DNA from 2 places in the Baekduia sp. genome. Region 1 is predicted to be linked to the other one. Evidence: riboswitches for the same ligand, from Rfam matches in the RefSeq annotation. Region 1 holds a riboswitch; the other holds the start of a gene.
The links. A riboswitch is a leader RNA that binds a small molecule or an ion and turns the genes downstream of it on or off. The one in region 1 is predicted to bind cobalamin.
Positions count from the first base shown of each region.

Region 2: another riboswitch for cobalamin. It lies ahead of VGO10_RS08130 (hypothetical protein); the one in region 1 lies ahead of VGO10_RS04570 (hypothetical protein).

Region 1 is NZ_DASYJG010000023.1:65,694-72,864, forward strand. It holds gene VGO10_RS04555 (hypothetical protein) at 1-134, shown strand, start outside; gene VGO10_RS04560 (hypothetical protein) at 714-2,339, opposite strand; cobalamin riboswitch at 2,446-2,571, opposite strand; gene VGO10_RS04565 (hypothetical protein) at 2,608-3,468, opposite strand; cobalamin riboswitch at 3,497-3,708, shown strand; gene VGO10_RS04570 (hypothetical protein) at 3,735-5,645, shown strand; gene VGO10_RS04575 (hypothetical protein) at 5,642-7,171, shown strand, end outside.
Region 2 is NZ_DASYJG010000035.1:129,951-137,121, forward strand. It holds gene VGO10_RS08090 (ABC transporter substrate-binding protein) at 1-1,069, shown strand, start outside; gene VGO10_RS08095 (hypothetical protein) at 1,088-1,717, opposite strand; gene VGO10_RS08100 (hypothetical protein) at 1,783-2,061, opposite strand; tRNA gene VGO10_RS08105 (tRNA-Leu) at 2,165-2,248, opposite strand; tRNA gene VGO10_RS08110 (tRNA-Glu) at 2,333-2,405, shown strand; gene VGO10_RS08115 (LamG domain-containing protein) at 2,566-3,315, shown strand; gene VGO10_RS08120 (phosphatase PAP2 family protein) at 3,589-4,443, shown strand; gene VGO10_RS08125 (cob(I)yrinic acid a,c-diamide adenosyltransferase) at 4,430-4,984, opposite strand; cobalamin riboswitch at 5,046-5,233, shown strand; gene VGO10_RS08130 (hypothetical protein) at 5,265-6,473, shown strand; gene VGO10_RS08135 (DUF4430 domain-containing protein) at 6,466-7,171, shown strand, end outside.

The DNA of each region.
Region 1 (7,171 bases):
CCACCATCAACGGGGTGACCAACAGCGGTGGGTCGACGTGGAAGGCCAGCATCGACAACGGGACGGCGGCCGCGGCGAACACCGCGACGGGCGTGAGCCTGGGTGACACGATCTCGCTGAAGTACGGGGTGTAGAGGAAGACGCGCGGGTGCCGCGCCAGGGCTTGTGCCCGGCGCGGCGCCGCGCCTTTGTTGATTGGTCGTCTGTGTGTGCTGGTTTGCGTGGCACACCCGGTGGCGTTCAGCGCGTTTGCTCTGGCGGGTGCGCGGCGTGGTTCGGGGCACCGAGGGGAGTGAGCAGTAGCTGGCGCCTCGGGGCGCCCGGGGTCGTCCGCCGGCGCCTGGGCGCGGGTGGTTCGTGGCCGGTCTGAGATCCGGGTGGGTTCGGACCCCACATGGGGACACCAGACGACCCGGATCGATCCTTCGCCCCCGAAGCGCTGAGTCCGGGTCGACTGTCCCCTCATATGTAGGGGCCAGACGACCCGGACCTCCTCGAGGACGCACCGAATCGCCCGTGTCCCGAGAACCCTCACGCGGAAGACCGATGACGCCGCGAACCACCACGGCTTCCTCTCCTCGCCGCCCCAAACCACGCCACGCACCAAGACGAACACCGCGCGCTGAGCGCCACGGGCCACGACCCGCGGACCGCCGACGACACAGCGCGCCGTCCTCACGCGTGTCGCCGACGGCACCCGGAGTGCATATGACTCAGCCGATGCGCACCCGCACGGCGACGGCCTTGCCGTTACTGCGGTAGCGCAACATGTAGGTGTTGCCCGGCAGCTCGCGCGTGGTGCGCAGCGACGCCACCGTCCCGCGGGCGTACACCTTCCCCAGCCGCGTGAGCGTCGCGTTCGCCTTGCCGCCGGTCGAGGACACCAACTTGCAGGCCACCTTCGGCGCACCCTTGGCGCGCTTGACGGTGCAGACCGCATCGCGGCCGTTCTTCCCGGCCTTGCCCTGCGGACCGGTCGCCCCGATCACGCCCTGCGCCCCGGCGGCGCTCGTCGCCCCGCCCGGGCCCGCCGCGCCGGCGTCACCCTTGTCGCCCTTGGCGCCCGCGGCCCCATCCTGACCCGCCGGCCCCGCCGCCAGGCTCCCGCCCACACCATCCAGCGGCACCGACAGCGTCGCGTCCGACGCCGTGCTCGTCACCTCCAACGTCGCATGCCGCGCGCCGATGACCGACGGCGCGAAGCGCACGTTGACCGTGCAGGTCGTACCCGCCCCGGCGTCCACCGCGGCGCCCGTGCAGTGATCGGAGCTGATCAGGAAGTCGTCAACATCCGTACCGGCGAGCTTGACACCCGTGACCCCAGCGGTTCCCAACGCGGGCGTGACAACGACCGCCCGCGGCGCACCCAGCGTCTCGCGCGCCTGCGACGCGCCGAAGTCCGGCGTCGCCGCCGAGACCGACGCCGTGCACGGCGAGTCCGGCTGGCCGTCGTAGACGCAGACGCCCGCCGGTACCGAGAACGCCGAGTTGTGGCTCGCGGTCGGCAACGCGCTCGAATCGGTGCCCGCGATGGCGATCAGGTTGATGTTCCCGCTCGCACCGTCCGGGGCCGTCAGCGTCGCGCGGCCCTGATCATCGGTGGCGACGAACGTGCCGCTCGCGTCATCGAAGCCGACGCCGTACCCGGCGCCGACGGCCCGATCACCCGTTGCCGTGCCGTTGCCCCAGCCACCGGCGAACCCCGCCGGCGGCGTGTACTGCGCGGCGGTCACCTCGAAAGGCTGACCTGCGGCAACGGTCTTCGGCACACCTTCGACCCGCAGCTGCGGCGTCGCCGGGAAGGCGTACATCTCACCGTCGGGGTAGCGCAGCTCGCTGGCCTGCAAAACGAGCGTCTGGCCGTCTTGGAGGGTCGTGCATTCAGGCTGGTCGTGGTAGCCCAGGTTGTGGTAGGTGTTGTTGATCCACATGTGCCATGACGGCACCGCGCCGTCGTTGTCGACCGTTCCGTCGCCGTCCATGTCGACCTGCTGGCCGAGCGACTGCATCGGGTAGCCATCGCCGTTGTTGAGGTTGTCGATCTCGAGGACATCCGGATCACCCGGCAACGTCGTCTGGCCGGAGGCGATCGACCAGATGCTGAGCTGCGACAGCGCCGCGGCCACGGTGTCGGCCGGTGACATGCCGGCCGTGGCGCCGCACGTGACGGGCGTGGAGACCAGCGTGCTGTGAGCACCGAGGCTGACGACGCCTGAGTTCTCCCGGCCGGCGAGGTCGTTGACCTGCACGAACACGCCGGCGCCTGCGGTGGGCACGGCCACGGCAGCGACGGCGGCCGTGACCAGCGTGAGCCCGAGGGCTCGACGATACGAATACATAGGGGTTGCTCCTGTCTCGAACAGGCGGCCCCGATGTCCCGTCCTCCTCGACGGCGCAGCGGCGGCCGTCCTGTGCGCGAAGACGGTTGACGTATGTGCGCCGGCCGGGTCTTCGGGCTCGGGGTCATCCTCGGGAGCTCCTTCCCGAGCCGAACCCGGCTCAGTGGACCTGCACGCTCCGTCGTCACCCACACCGCTGCGCGTCAGCCCCGGATTCCCACCGGAGTTCCCCGCGTCCGTTGCGGGCGCCACAGTACCAGCCGGGTGTTCACCGGCACGCGCGGGCCAGCCCGGCGAGGACGCCAGACACCGCCACCTCGCGACGTGGCGCCATGCGCCCTGTGCCGCAGGTGGGCGTGAGCAGCGAGCTCGTCCCGGCGACGCCGGTCCGCGCGATCGCCGCGTTCAGCACGTCTGCGGCGTCGGTGTCGGTGTCGGGCCGGTGCGGCGCCACCACACCCCAGGCGATGCGCGTTCCGCCGGCGACCAAGCGCCGCACGGCGCCGGCCCCGTCGTCGTCGAGCCCGAGCGTGAGATCGAAGGACACCACGTCCGGCGCCGCGCGCTCGACGACGTCCCACGGCACCGCGCAGCAGAGATGCACGCCCCACGCGGGAGCGACCACGCGCAGCGGGCCCCACGCCGCTTCGACGCCCTCGGCGGCAACGGCGGCAACGGCCGACAGTGTGGGCTCGTCGATCACCAGCAGCGCGTCAAGGCCGCGATCGGCAAGAACATCAACCTGCTCGGCCACGTTGGCCGCCAGCCACACCGCGATCTCACGCGCCAGCCCGACCGGCGCGTGCTCGTCCAGCGCGCGGGCCAGCGTCAGCGGTCCGGTCACCTGCAACTTGACGATGCCGTGCGCGGGCGGCCGGAGGGTCAGCTGTCTCAGCAGCCACTCCCAGCCGCGCGGACGTTGCCGATCGCGGTCGGGCGACCAGCCGCAGCGCGCCGGATCGGCCCCGAGCCACTCGGCCACCATGTCACCCTCCAACCGCGGCAGCTGCGGGCAGAAGGGCAGGTCATAGGCCTTGACCGCCTGCGCGGCCGCGGTCCGGCCCTCGGTGTGGGGCAGGCTCCCGACCCCGGTCGTCGCCCACGCCGGGAGTCGTTCCAACACGGCCATCGGCGAAACGTACTCGTCCTGGGTCCGCCGCGAATCGTCTGGTACGGTCCGCGCCCAGAACTTCATCCATCTGATCGCGGAACGGGGAAGTCGGTGCGAATCCGACGCGGGCCCGCCACTGTCAGCGAGGATCGTTCGCCGCACGCCAGCGATGGCAGCCACTGAGCCGGGTTCGGCTCGGGAAGGCGCGGATCGGACGCTCGTGAGCCAGGAGACCCGACTGCGATCTTGACGTCGTTTCGCCCTCGTGGAACAGGGCTCAAGACATGTCGCGATCTCCTATCGCGCTCGGCCTGGTCCTCCTGGCCGGGCTCACCACCTCCCCGGCCTCGGCCGCCCCGAACGACCTCGTGCTGGTCTCGCGCGGCTTCGACGGGCTGCCGGGCTCGACCTCCTTCGGCGCGGCGGAGTCCAACGGCGCGCTGATCTCGGCCGACGGCCAGCGCGTCGCGTTCGACGCCAGCGCGCCGAACATCGTGCCGGGGGTGACCAACCGCCAGTTCCAGGTCTACGTCCGCGACCTCCGTGGCGGCGGCAACATCCTGGTCAGCCGGGCCGACGGCCCTGACGGCGCGCCATCCGACAACGGCGGCGCGCTCGCGGGCCTCGATGCCGGGGGGAGCGCCATCTCCCCCGACGGCCGCTACGTCTTCTTCACCGCTGTGCTCGGCGACGGCGACTACTACGGCTACCGCCGCGACATGCAGCGCAGCCGCACCGAGCTCGTCACCCGCGCCGACGGCCCGGACGGCGCGCCCGTCCGCCCCTACAACATCTACGCCGGCGCGGGCAACGGGCGCTACGTGCTCTTCCACGCCTCCGGCCTCGTCGACCCGCGCGTCGGCCCGCTGCCTCGCGGCGTCTACCTGCGCGACCTGGAGTCGGGGACGACGGTGCTCGTCAGCCGCGGCACCGGCAAGGACGGCATCCCGGACATCGACGACGGTCTCAGCGCCACGGGGATGTCGCCCGGCGGGCGTTACGTGACGTTTCAGTCCGGGTCGCCGGACCTGACCTCCGGGCCGACCACCTCCGGGCGGCAGATCTTCTTGCGCGACGTGCGCTACGGCACGACGGTCCTGGTCAGCCGCAAGGATGGCGCGGGGGGCGCCCCGGTGCCGGTGCACTACATCGGCTTCACGCCCGTCCGCGCCGACGGCTGCGTCGTGGCGTTCGACGCGCAGGGCGCCGATATCGCCCCCGGCAGCCCTCACAACGGCGGGGTCGAGAGCTACGTCCGCAACCTCTGCGCCGGCACGACGCGACTTGTCAGCCGCGCGGACGGCCCGGACGGCCCGCCCGCGGCGACGCCGGCGATCGGCGACTTCGGCAGCGCGGAGATCATCACCGACGGCATGAGCGCCGACGGCCGCTACGTCGTCTTCACGGCCAACGCCGGCAACCTGACGCCGGGCGTCACCGCCGCGGTCCCCGAGATCTACGCGCGCGACACGGTCGCCGGGCGCACGATCCTCGTCAGCCGCGCGTCAGGACCCGACGGCCCAGCCGACGCCGACAACACCGGGCACTACGGCGCCGCGGCGATCACGCCTGACGCCCGGTACGTCGCGTTCTCCTCCAAGGGCACCAACTTGATCCCCGACAACCAGGCCGGCTTCGGCCAGGTCTACCGGCGTGAGCTCGGCGTGCAGCCGGCCGGGGAGCCGTTCTCCGCCTGCGGCTTGACCGACGACCCGGGCCTCGGCGGCGATGCGGCACCGGCGTGTCCGGCCGGCGGCGACGGGAGCGACGGCGCCGGCGATCCACCGTCGACGCTGCCCGCCCCGCGGCCGATCCCGGTGGCGACGAAGGCACCGGGGACGCCGTCGCCAGGTGAAGCGGGTGGTGACATTCCGCCCGCGTTGGAGCCGACGCTCGTGCGGGCACCGACGCTGCGGACCGTCCGTGCCACCCGGTCGCTCGTCACGTTGTGGGTGGACCTGCCCGCGACGATCGAGCTCCGGATCGCACGCGAGGCCGTCCACGGCAAGCGGCGCACCCGGCGCGCGGCGTCACCGATCGACGCCGTGATCAAGAAGGCCGGCGCCGCCCGCGTGCGCCTGCCCAAGCTCGCGCACGCCCGCTACCGCCTGACGATTCGCGCCCTCGGCGTCGCGGGCTCCAAGAGCCCGGCCGTCATCCGGACGCTCGACTTAAGGAAGAAGACCGCTCGATGAAGCGCACGGCGTTGTTGTTGATGATGATGGTGACGACGGGCATGCTTGCCGGTGGCGGCGCGCGCGCCGCGGTGGTCGACGTTCGCGTCGAAGGCGCCGCCCAGACGCTCTTCGAGGGCCCGGTGCGCTCGTCGGGCAACCCGGTGCGTGCCACCTCCGACAGCCGGCAGCACCGCTGCGACGGCACCAACAACGGCCAGCATCCGACGCCGGGGGCGACGGCGACCGGCGCTTCGGTCGAGGGCCTGCGGACCGAGGGCATGGACTTCGATGCCAGGTGGTTCCCGGGCTTCGACGATTACTACGTCACGCGCTTCGGTCCTGATGCCGAGGACGTCGACACCTACACCTTCTGGGGCATGCTCGTCGACGACGTCTTCGCCGACGTCGGCGGCTGCCAGGCACAGGTCGACGACGGCGATCACGTGCTCTGGGCCTACGACGCGTTTCACAACCGCGGCTTCCTCAAGCTCGCCGTGGCCGGCGACTCCGCCGCCGCACCGAGCCCGACCGCGACGGTCGTCACGGGCCAGCCGCTGACCGTCAGCGTCACCCGCGCATACGGCGAGAAGAGCCCGGCCTTCACCGGCGTCGGCGGCGTGACCGTCGCGCCGGTGACGACGGCGGCCAACGGCGTCGAGACCGTCCAGCCCACTGCGCCCGGTGCCACGACCACGGCGGTCGACGGCACGGCTGACGTCATCTTCGGCACGCTCGGCTGGCATCGGATCAAGGCCGACGCCGGCGCCGGCGGCGCGATCCGCTCCGACCGTCTTGACGTCTGCGTGGTCAGCGCGCCCGGCGGGAACTGCGGCGCCGCCCCCGCCGACACCGCCGTGCGTGAGGCTCCACCGCTGCCGCCCGACCCGATCGACCCGGGCAGCGGCGGCGCGGGCGCCACGCCGAGCAAGCCGGGCGGTGGCAAGGCCCCGGCCCAGCTCGTCGGCGCGCCGATCATCGAGCTGCCGCGCTTCACGACGGCCGGGCAGAGGACGGGTCGCGTAGGGGTCCGCTGGCGGGTGCTGCAGGCCGGCGTCGGCGTGCGCCGCTGGAGGTTCTCCGCCCGCCTCGCGCGCAAGCGCTCAGGGTCCTTCACCACACTGGCGACCGGGACGAAGGGCACGACCGCGCAGCTCGAGCTCGGCGCCGGTCAGACCTGGACGGTGCGCGTGACCTTCACGGACAAGTTGGGACGCGACGTCAGTCAGACCATCGGCGACGTCCTCGTTCCGCTCGACGCGGGCGCACGCGCCGTGCGCCGCAGCGGCGCCTGGTCACGCGTACGCGACGGCGGCGCGTGGCTCGGCGCCGTCCATCGCGGTCGCACCGGTGCGACGCTGACCGCACGGCTCGCCGCCGGCCGCCCGACCATCCTCATCCGCGGGGTTCGCAAGACGGCTGACATCGAGGTGCGCGTAGGCAGCAAGCGCGCGGTCTATCGGATCAGCGGCAGCGCGACGGCGGCCACCCGGGAGATCGTCGCGGCGCCGCGAGCGCGCGCCGGCACGGTCCGGGTGCGGATCGTC
Region 2 (7,171 bases), on a different contig from region 1:
CATGGTGCGCAACGATCGTGACGGCGCGACGGTCGGCTATCAGGCCGGCCGCCGGATCGAGCTCGTGCGCAACCCGAACTGGGATCGTGCGACCGACCGCCGCCCGGCGCGCCTCAACCGCGTGATCATCCAGACCAACGCCTCGGACTCCAACGTGGCGGCTCGTCAGGTCCTGGCCGGCACACACAAGGTGCTCGACGGCATCCCGCCACCGCCCGTCCTCGAGGACGTGGCCGAGCACCACCGAGACCAGGCCGTGCAGCTGCCGATGGGCGGCTACCGCGTCCTGCCGATTAACACGACGATCAAGCCGTTCACCAACCTCAACGTCCGCAAGGCCGTGGTGGCGGGCTTCGACCGCCAGGCCGCTCGTCAGGCACGAGGCGGGCCGATCACCGGTCCGTTGGCAACGCACTTCCTGCCGCCGGGCATCCCGGGCTTCGAGGAGGCCGGCGGGCTGGCGGGACCAGGCTATGACTTCCTCTCGGTCGCCCACCCGCGCGGCGATGCGGCGCTCGCGGCGACCTACATGCGGCGAGCCGGTTACCCGTCGGGCCGCTACACCGGCAAGGAGAAGTTCCTTGTCGTGGCCGGCAACAGCCCGTCGGAGAAGCTGGTGGCCCAGGTTGTGCAGTCGCAATTCGAGAAGCTCGGGTTCCGCATCCGGCTGCGGTACGTGCCTTCTGACGCGCTCTTCACGGATTGGTGCGCGGTGCCGTCGCGCAAGCTCCTGACCTGCGGCAGCGGCCTGGCGTGGCTCAAGGACTTCCCAGATCCGCAGCCGATGCTCCAACCGGTCTTCGACGGTCACGCGATCGCGCCGACCAGCAACACCAACTACTCACAGCTCAACGACCCAGCGATCAACGCCGCGATGGCGAAGGCCGTCTACCTCCGCGGCGCCGCTCGGCGACAGGCATGGGCCCAGATCGATCGCATGATCGTCGCCCAAGCGCCCGGTGTCCCGCTGCAATGGGACGTGAGCACGCTGATCCACTCCAAGGACGTCGCCGGCGTGCCGAACGTCTACTTCGACAGCTGGGACTTGTCCTACACGTCGCTGAAGTAGGGGCGACCTTCGGCCGGCCTACTTCAGGCTGAGTGCGGTCTGCTGGCGCAGCGCGATGCGGCTGCTCTCGTCCGCAGAGAAGCGCTGTGGGTACTTCTTGGCCGCGGGCGCTTGCCGATTGATCGCCGCGTAGGGCAACGCAGAGAGATCACCGGCGACAACAAACCCGCCGCTCACCGGCACCTCCCAGCGGACGCGGTTGGCTTTTGGACCGCGGCTGGTCAGCCGCGCCGCCGCGCAGTGTCGAACGCTCGCGGTGGAGTTCCAATCGTCGTCGCTGATGGCCGAAACGACCTTCTGCTGTGGGATACCGGGCAGAGTGGCGATGTGCACGTCGTCCTGGCGTGGCCACCATTCGGTCCGCTCTGGCGACGGCGACGGCTTAGCTGCGCTGGTGCGCCGGCGGTCGATATCCAGGAAGCGACGAACGCCCAACCGTGTCCGAATCCACGCCTCCTCGGGACAGACGCGCAACGGGGCTCCGATGCCGTCGTGCGCGATGCTCTGCACGAGCGTGCACTGGGCATAGAGGCCGGGCGTCTCGTCGACGGAGATGCGTAGAGCGTTTGGGGCGACACCCGTGAGGCGCATCACCGGAACGACGATCGAGTCGCGCATCGTGTCGTTCCAGTCGTTCTCGCTGAGCACGAGCAATTGCTCGGCCGCCGCGCCGTTAACCTTGTTCTCGTAGAGCCAGCCGGCTCGAGGCCCACTCAAAGCAGGCCGTGTTCCACTGCCAGGCGGCTGCTGGCGCGGATCGCCTCCAGGCGCTCATCGTCCTGAGCGAGTTCACGGTATGCGGCGAGCTTCTCCGCGCGCTCGGCCTCAGCCGTCAGCAGCTCGTCGGCATAGACGACCAGGGCATGGAGTTTCTGGGCACTGGAGGCACCAGCATCGACGAGGCCGGTTGCCGTTGCGGTGGCGAGCGCGTGCTCGACCCGTTGGTCACGGGTGGTGTAGATGCGCGCAGATGGGGCTGCAGCCTTCGCCATGTCGAGGAGCGTAGCGCGGTGCATATGTCGGTGCAAGATGTGCACCGACGAGTATCGCATTCTCAACGCAGAAGGACCCTCCGAAGAGGGCCCTTCTGCGCGATGCGGATGAGAGGACTCGAACCTCCACGGGATTGCTCCCACGGCGACCTGAACGCCGCGCGTCTACCAATTCCGCCACATCCGCTGGCGTCAGGCGAGCATATCGCTCACCGGGCGCTCAGCGTCCAGACGTGGCCTCCTGCGTGCTTGCTAGGATGGACACCCCCAGGCCGCCATCGTCTAGGGGACTAGGACGCTGCCCTCTCACGGCGGAAACCGGGGTTCGAATCCCCGTGGCGGTACTCCAGAAACCCCCGGCCTTCCGGGGGTTTCGTCGTTGACGGACCAATCGCATGGGGCCAGGTCTTGACTTCCGGCCAGTAGCGTGCACGTGCCAATGCGGCAAGAATCCTGCGCATGTCAAGGATGAATCGTCGTTCTCTCCGTCCCGCCGCTGCACGCATGCTTGCGGCCGGCGTGCTCGCCGCGGGTTTCGTGGTGCCGGCCACGGCTTCTGCCGGGCTCTTGGATTCGGTCTCGGGCTGGTGGCCCATGTACGAAGGCTCCGGCCAGACCATCCACGACCTGTCCGGCAAGGGCAACAACGGCACGCTTGGCTCGACGCCCGGCGTCGATGCCAACGATCCAACCTGGATCAAGGGCTTCCTGTTCGGCTCCGCGCTGCGCTTCGACGGCAACGACTTCGTGCGCATTCCCGACTCGTCGGCGCTGGAGCCGCAGAACATCACGGTCTCGGCGTGGATCCGCGCCTCGGGCTCGCCGGGCACCAACCGCTACATCATCAGCAAGGGCGCGTCGAACTGCGACGCCGCTTCCTACGGTCTCTACTCGACCTACTCGGGCGGCCTGCGCTTCTACATGTACGACACGACGGGCCATGAGCGCTACTCCGGCCTCGCCAACCAGGACAACGTCTACAACGGCAAGTGGCACCACGTCGCCGGTACCTGGGACGGCACCACCGCCAAGCTGTTCGTCGACGGCAAGCTGATCCCCGGCTCGACCGACACCGGCGGCACCATCGACTACAACATGCCGACGACCGGCGATGGCGGCATCGGCGGCTATCTCGGCACCTGCGACCTGTACTACACGGGTGACATCGACGACGTGGCGATCTTCAGCCAGGCGCTGCCGATCGACAAGTACTGGTCGGCGCTGTCGCTCCTGTTCCCCAAGCCGCTGCGCTAGGTCCACCCCCCGACCGCAGCGGAGGCTGCGGCGACGGCACCCGACGGGCCGCGAGCCCTCGGGTGCCGTCCGCCGCGCCTCCTTCACTCCGGACAGGTCGTGCCTAGCGACCGCGGTCCGGTGCGGGTTCGTGCGTCTCCAGCCAGGGGACGATGCGAGGCTCTCAAGCGACGCGAACGGCGTCCAGAGCCGGTCCGGCAGATGTGCGCGAACCGGCCGCGAGAGCGCGCTTCATCGAGCCTTGATCCTTCGCGGCTACCGTGAGCGGACGCCATGTTGCGCCGCCCCGGACCACCGCTGCTGCTCGCCACGCTGACCGCGATCGCCCTCGCGATCACCGGCGTGCTCGCCAAGCTGGTCCCGCTCACGCGCCAAGGCGACGCCAGGACGCTCAACGGCTTCGTCGACCTCAACGCGCCGCACCTGACGCCGGCGCTGAACACGATCGCGCACCTCGCCGACCCGGGGCCCTACGCGCTGACCGGCCTCGTGCTCGCGCTGATCGCCTTGGCGCGCGGCCGCGCGCGCGTCGCGGCAGCGATCCCGCTGCTCTTCCTCGCGACCGGAACGACCACCGAGGCGCTCAAGCACCTGTTGGCCACCCAGCGCTTTGACGAGTGGCTCCATCACTCCCAGATCGCGGCCGCCTCGTGGCCCTCGGGCCACTCGACGGCGGCGATGACGATGGCGCTCTGCGCCGTGATCGCCGCGCCGCCGCGCGCTCGCCCGACGGTCGCGGCCATCGGCGGCGCCTTCGCGGTCGCCGTCGCCTACGCGATCCTCACGCTCGGCTGGCACTTCCCGTCCGACGTCTTCGGCGGCTACCTGGTCGCCGCGACCTACGTGCTGCTCGCGGTCTCGGCGATCGCGTTCAGCGAGCGCCGCTGGCCGAGCCGCCGCGGGGTGGAGGCGGGCAGCCGCCCGGTCGACCTCGTCCCCGCGCTCGGCGTCGCGCTGGTCGGTGCGGGGGCGGCTGCCGGGGTGGCGCTCGCGCGGCCGCGCGCCATCCTGGACTACGCGGCCGCGCACACGACCTTCGTGGCCGGCGCGATAGCGATCGCGGTCCTCGCGGCGCTGCTGGCCGGTGTGATCGGCTCGGGCTTCCGCGCCTCGTCTACGCCTTCGTAGCGCCCGGCTCCCACAGCGGCTCGTCGCCGCCGTTGGCCGCGCGGCTCAGGATGAAGAGCAGGTCCGAGAGCCGGTTGAGGTAGCGCACGACCTCGGGGTTGCCGTCCTGCACCAGGATCGCCCGGCGCTCGGCGCGCCGGCAGACCGTGCGGCAGACGTGCAGGTGCGCGGCGGCGGGCGTCCCGCCGGGCAGCACGAAGGACTTCAGCGGCGCCAGCGTGGCGTTGACCTCGTCGCAGGCGCCCTCTAGCCACGACGTGTAACCCTCGTCGACGCGCAGCCGCTCGCGGTCGCCGCCGTGCGGCACGGCGAGGTCGGCGCCGACGTCGAAGAGGTCGTTCTGGATCCGTCGCAGCCACGTCGCTTGCTGCTCGGGGAGATCGGGGAGCGTGAGCGTGACCCCGAGCTGCGCGTTGAGCTCGTCGACGACCCCGTACGCCTCGATGCGCGGGTGCGTCTTTGGCACCCGGCTCATGTCGCCGAGGTGCGTCTCGCCGCCGTCGCCGAGCTTGGTGTAGATCCGGGTGAGGTTGACGGTCATCGTGAGTCGGAGGCTATCGCCGCCGGCCCGCCTCCGAGGCGCCCGGAGCGGTAGGATCGTCGAGCAAATCAGGGTCGGTGGCCAAGGGAAGTCGGTGCAAATCCGACGCGGACCCGCCACTGTGACCGGGCGAGTGCCTCGCCGCACGTGTCGCGCCAGCGCGACGCAGCCACTGGGAATCAAGCCCGGGAAGGCGCGGACGAGGAGAGGCCCGGGAGCCAGGAGACCTGCCTCCGACCAACAAGGACTCGACGCCCTCGTGGCAAGGGTTGGTTCCCACATGACGAAGAAGATCCTCGGCCTCCTGGTAGGAGGCCTCATGCTCGCAGCATCCGCGAGCCCGGCGATGGCGGCGAAGGTGACCGTCGAGATCGAAGGGCTCAGCGCCATCGTGCCGCCGACAGTGGTCACCACGCCGGCGACGGTCTCCAAGGATGGCGAGGAGATCTGCCCGGACGGCGACAATGTCCTCGGCGCGGTGGATGCCGTGACCAAGGGAGATTGGGCCGGGAGCCAGTACGGCGCAACCCGCATCCTCGCTGAGGATCACCCGTTCATCCCCGGCGACGCCGGCTGGGTGTTCGTCGTCAACGGCGTCGCTCGTGCTGACTATGGCTGCACGGCCCCGGTCCATGACGGCGACAAGATCCTCTGGTACGCCAGCGCCGGCTTCGGCGCCTTCCATGTCGACAAGGGCTTTGACGACCCGGTGCTGCTCGACGCGCCGGTCACCGCCGTGCCCGGCCTGGCGTTCAGCGTGACGGCGACGAACACCGACACGACCTATGACGACGCCGGGTCACCGACCAACACGGCGTTCTCGCCGTCGGCCGGCGCGACGGTCAGCGGCGGCGTCGCGGCCGTCACGACCGGCGCGGACGGCAAGGCATCCGTGACCGTCGGTGGCGGTCCCTACACGCTGGTCGTGACCAAGGACAAGCGCGCGCCCGGCCGGATCGTCGGCTGCGCCACGACCGGCAGCGACGGCCGCTGCGGGACGTCGCTGCGCCCCTGCCCGGTCAGCAGCGATGGCTGCGGCACGCCGCCGATCGGTCCGCCGCAGCCCTGCGTGACCAACGGCCACGACGGCTTCTGCGGCTCGCCCGACAAGGTGGTGGCCGACGCGGCGATCACCGGCGTCTCGGAGGGCAAGAAGTACAAGAAGGGCACCGGCCCGCGTGAACTGGCGGGCAAGGTCGCCAACGACGGCTCCGGCCTCGCCGACGTCCGTCTGCGTCTCACGCGCACCGATGGCCGCAAGTGCGCGACCTATGACGGCAAGACCGAGAAGTTCAAGGCGTTGAAGAAGTGCGGCGCGACGCACGGCGTGTGGTTCTCGGTTGGTGCCAAGCAGGACTTCACCTACCTGCTCCCGTCCAAGCTCGGCCGCGGCCGCTACGTCCTCGACGTGGAGGTCACCGACAAGGCCGGCAACACCACCAAGTCGCTGGCCCGCGGCAGTTCGCGCGTGGTGTTCTTCGTTGCCTAGCTGGTCCCGCGCCCATGGCCGCGCGCTCGCGACCGCCGCTGCCGCCTCGTTGGCGGCGGCGGTGGTCGCCGGCTGCGGCCTGGGCGCGGGACCGAAGGCGAGCGATACCGAGCTGTTGGTGTCCAAGGACTTCGGCGCCGAGCCGATCGTCCAGACCGACCAGCCGAAGACCGGCGGCTCGGACACCGTGATGCGCCTGCTGCAGCGCAACGCGCCGAAGGTGACGACGCGCTTCGGCGGCAACTTCGTGCAGTCGATTGACGGCGTCAGCGGCGGTCGCAGCGGCGGCACCCCGGCCGACTGGTTCTTCTACGTCAACGGCGTCCTGGCCGACAAGGGCGCGACCTCGATCAAGGTCCACCAGGGCGATCGCGTCTGGTGGGACTACCACGACTGGGGCGCCACCGACGACGTCCCAGCCGTCGTCGGCTCGTTCCCCGAGCCGTTCCTCCACGGCATCGACGGCCGCCGGCTGCCGGCGCGCGTGGAGTGCACGGAGCCGCAGAGCGATGTCTGCGAGACCGTCGCCGACAAGCTGTCGGATCTGGGACAGGTCGCCGCGCGCGGTGGGGTCGGCAACAGCTTCGTGGTTGACACCCTGCGGATCCTCGTCGGGCCGTGGCGCGCGCTGCGCAATGAGTCGACGGCCAAGCTGCTCGAGCGGGGCCCGGCCGGGAGCGGCGTCTACGCCAAGCCTG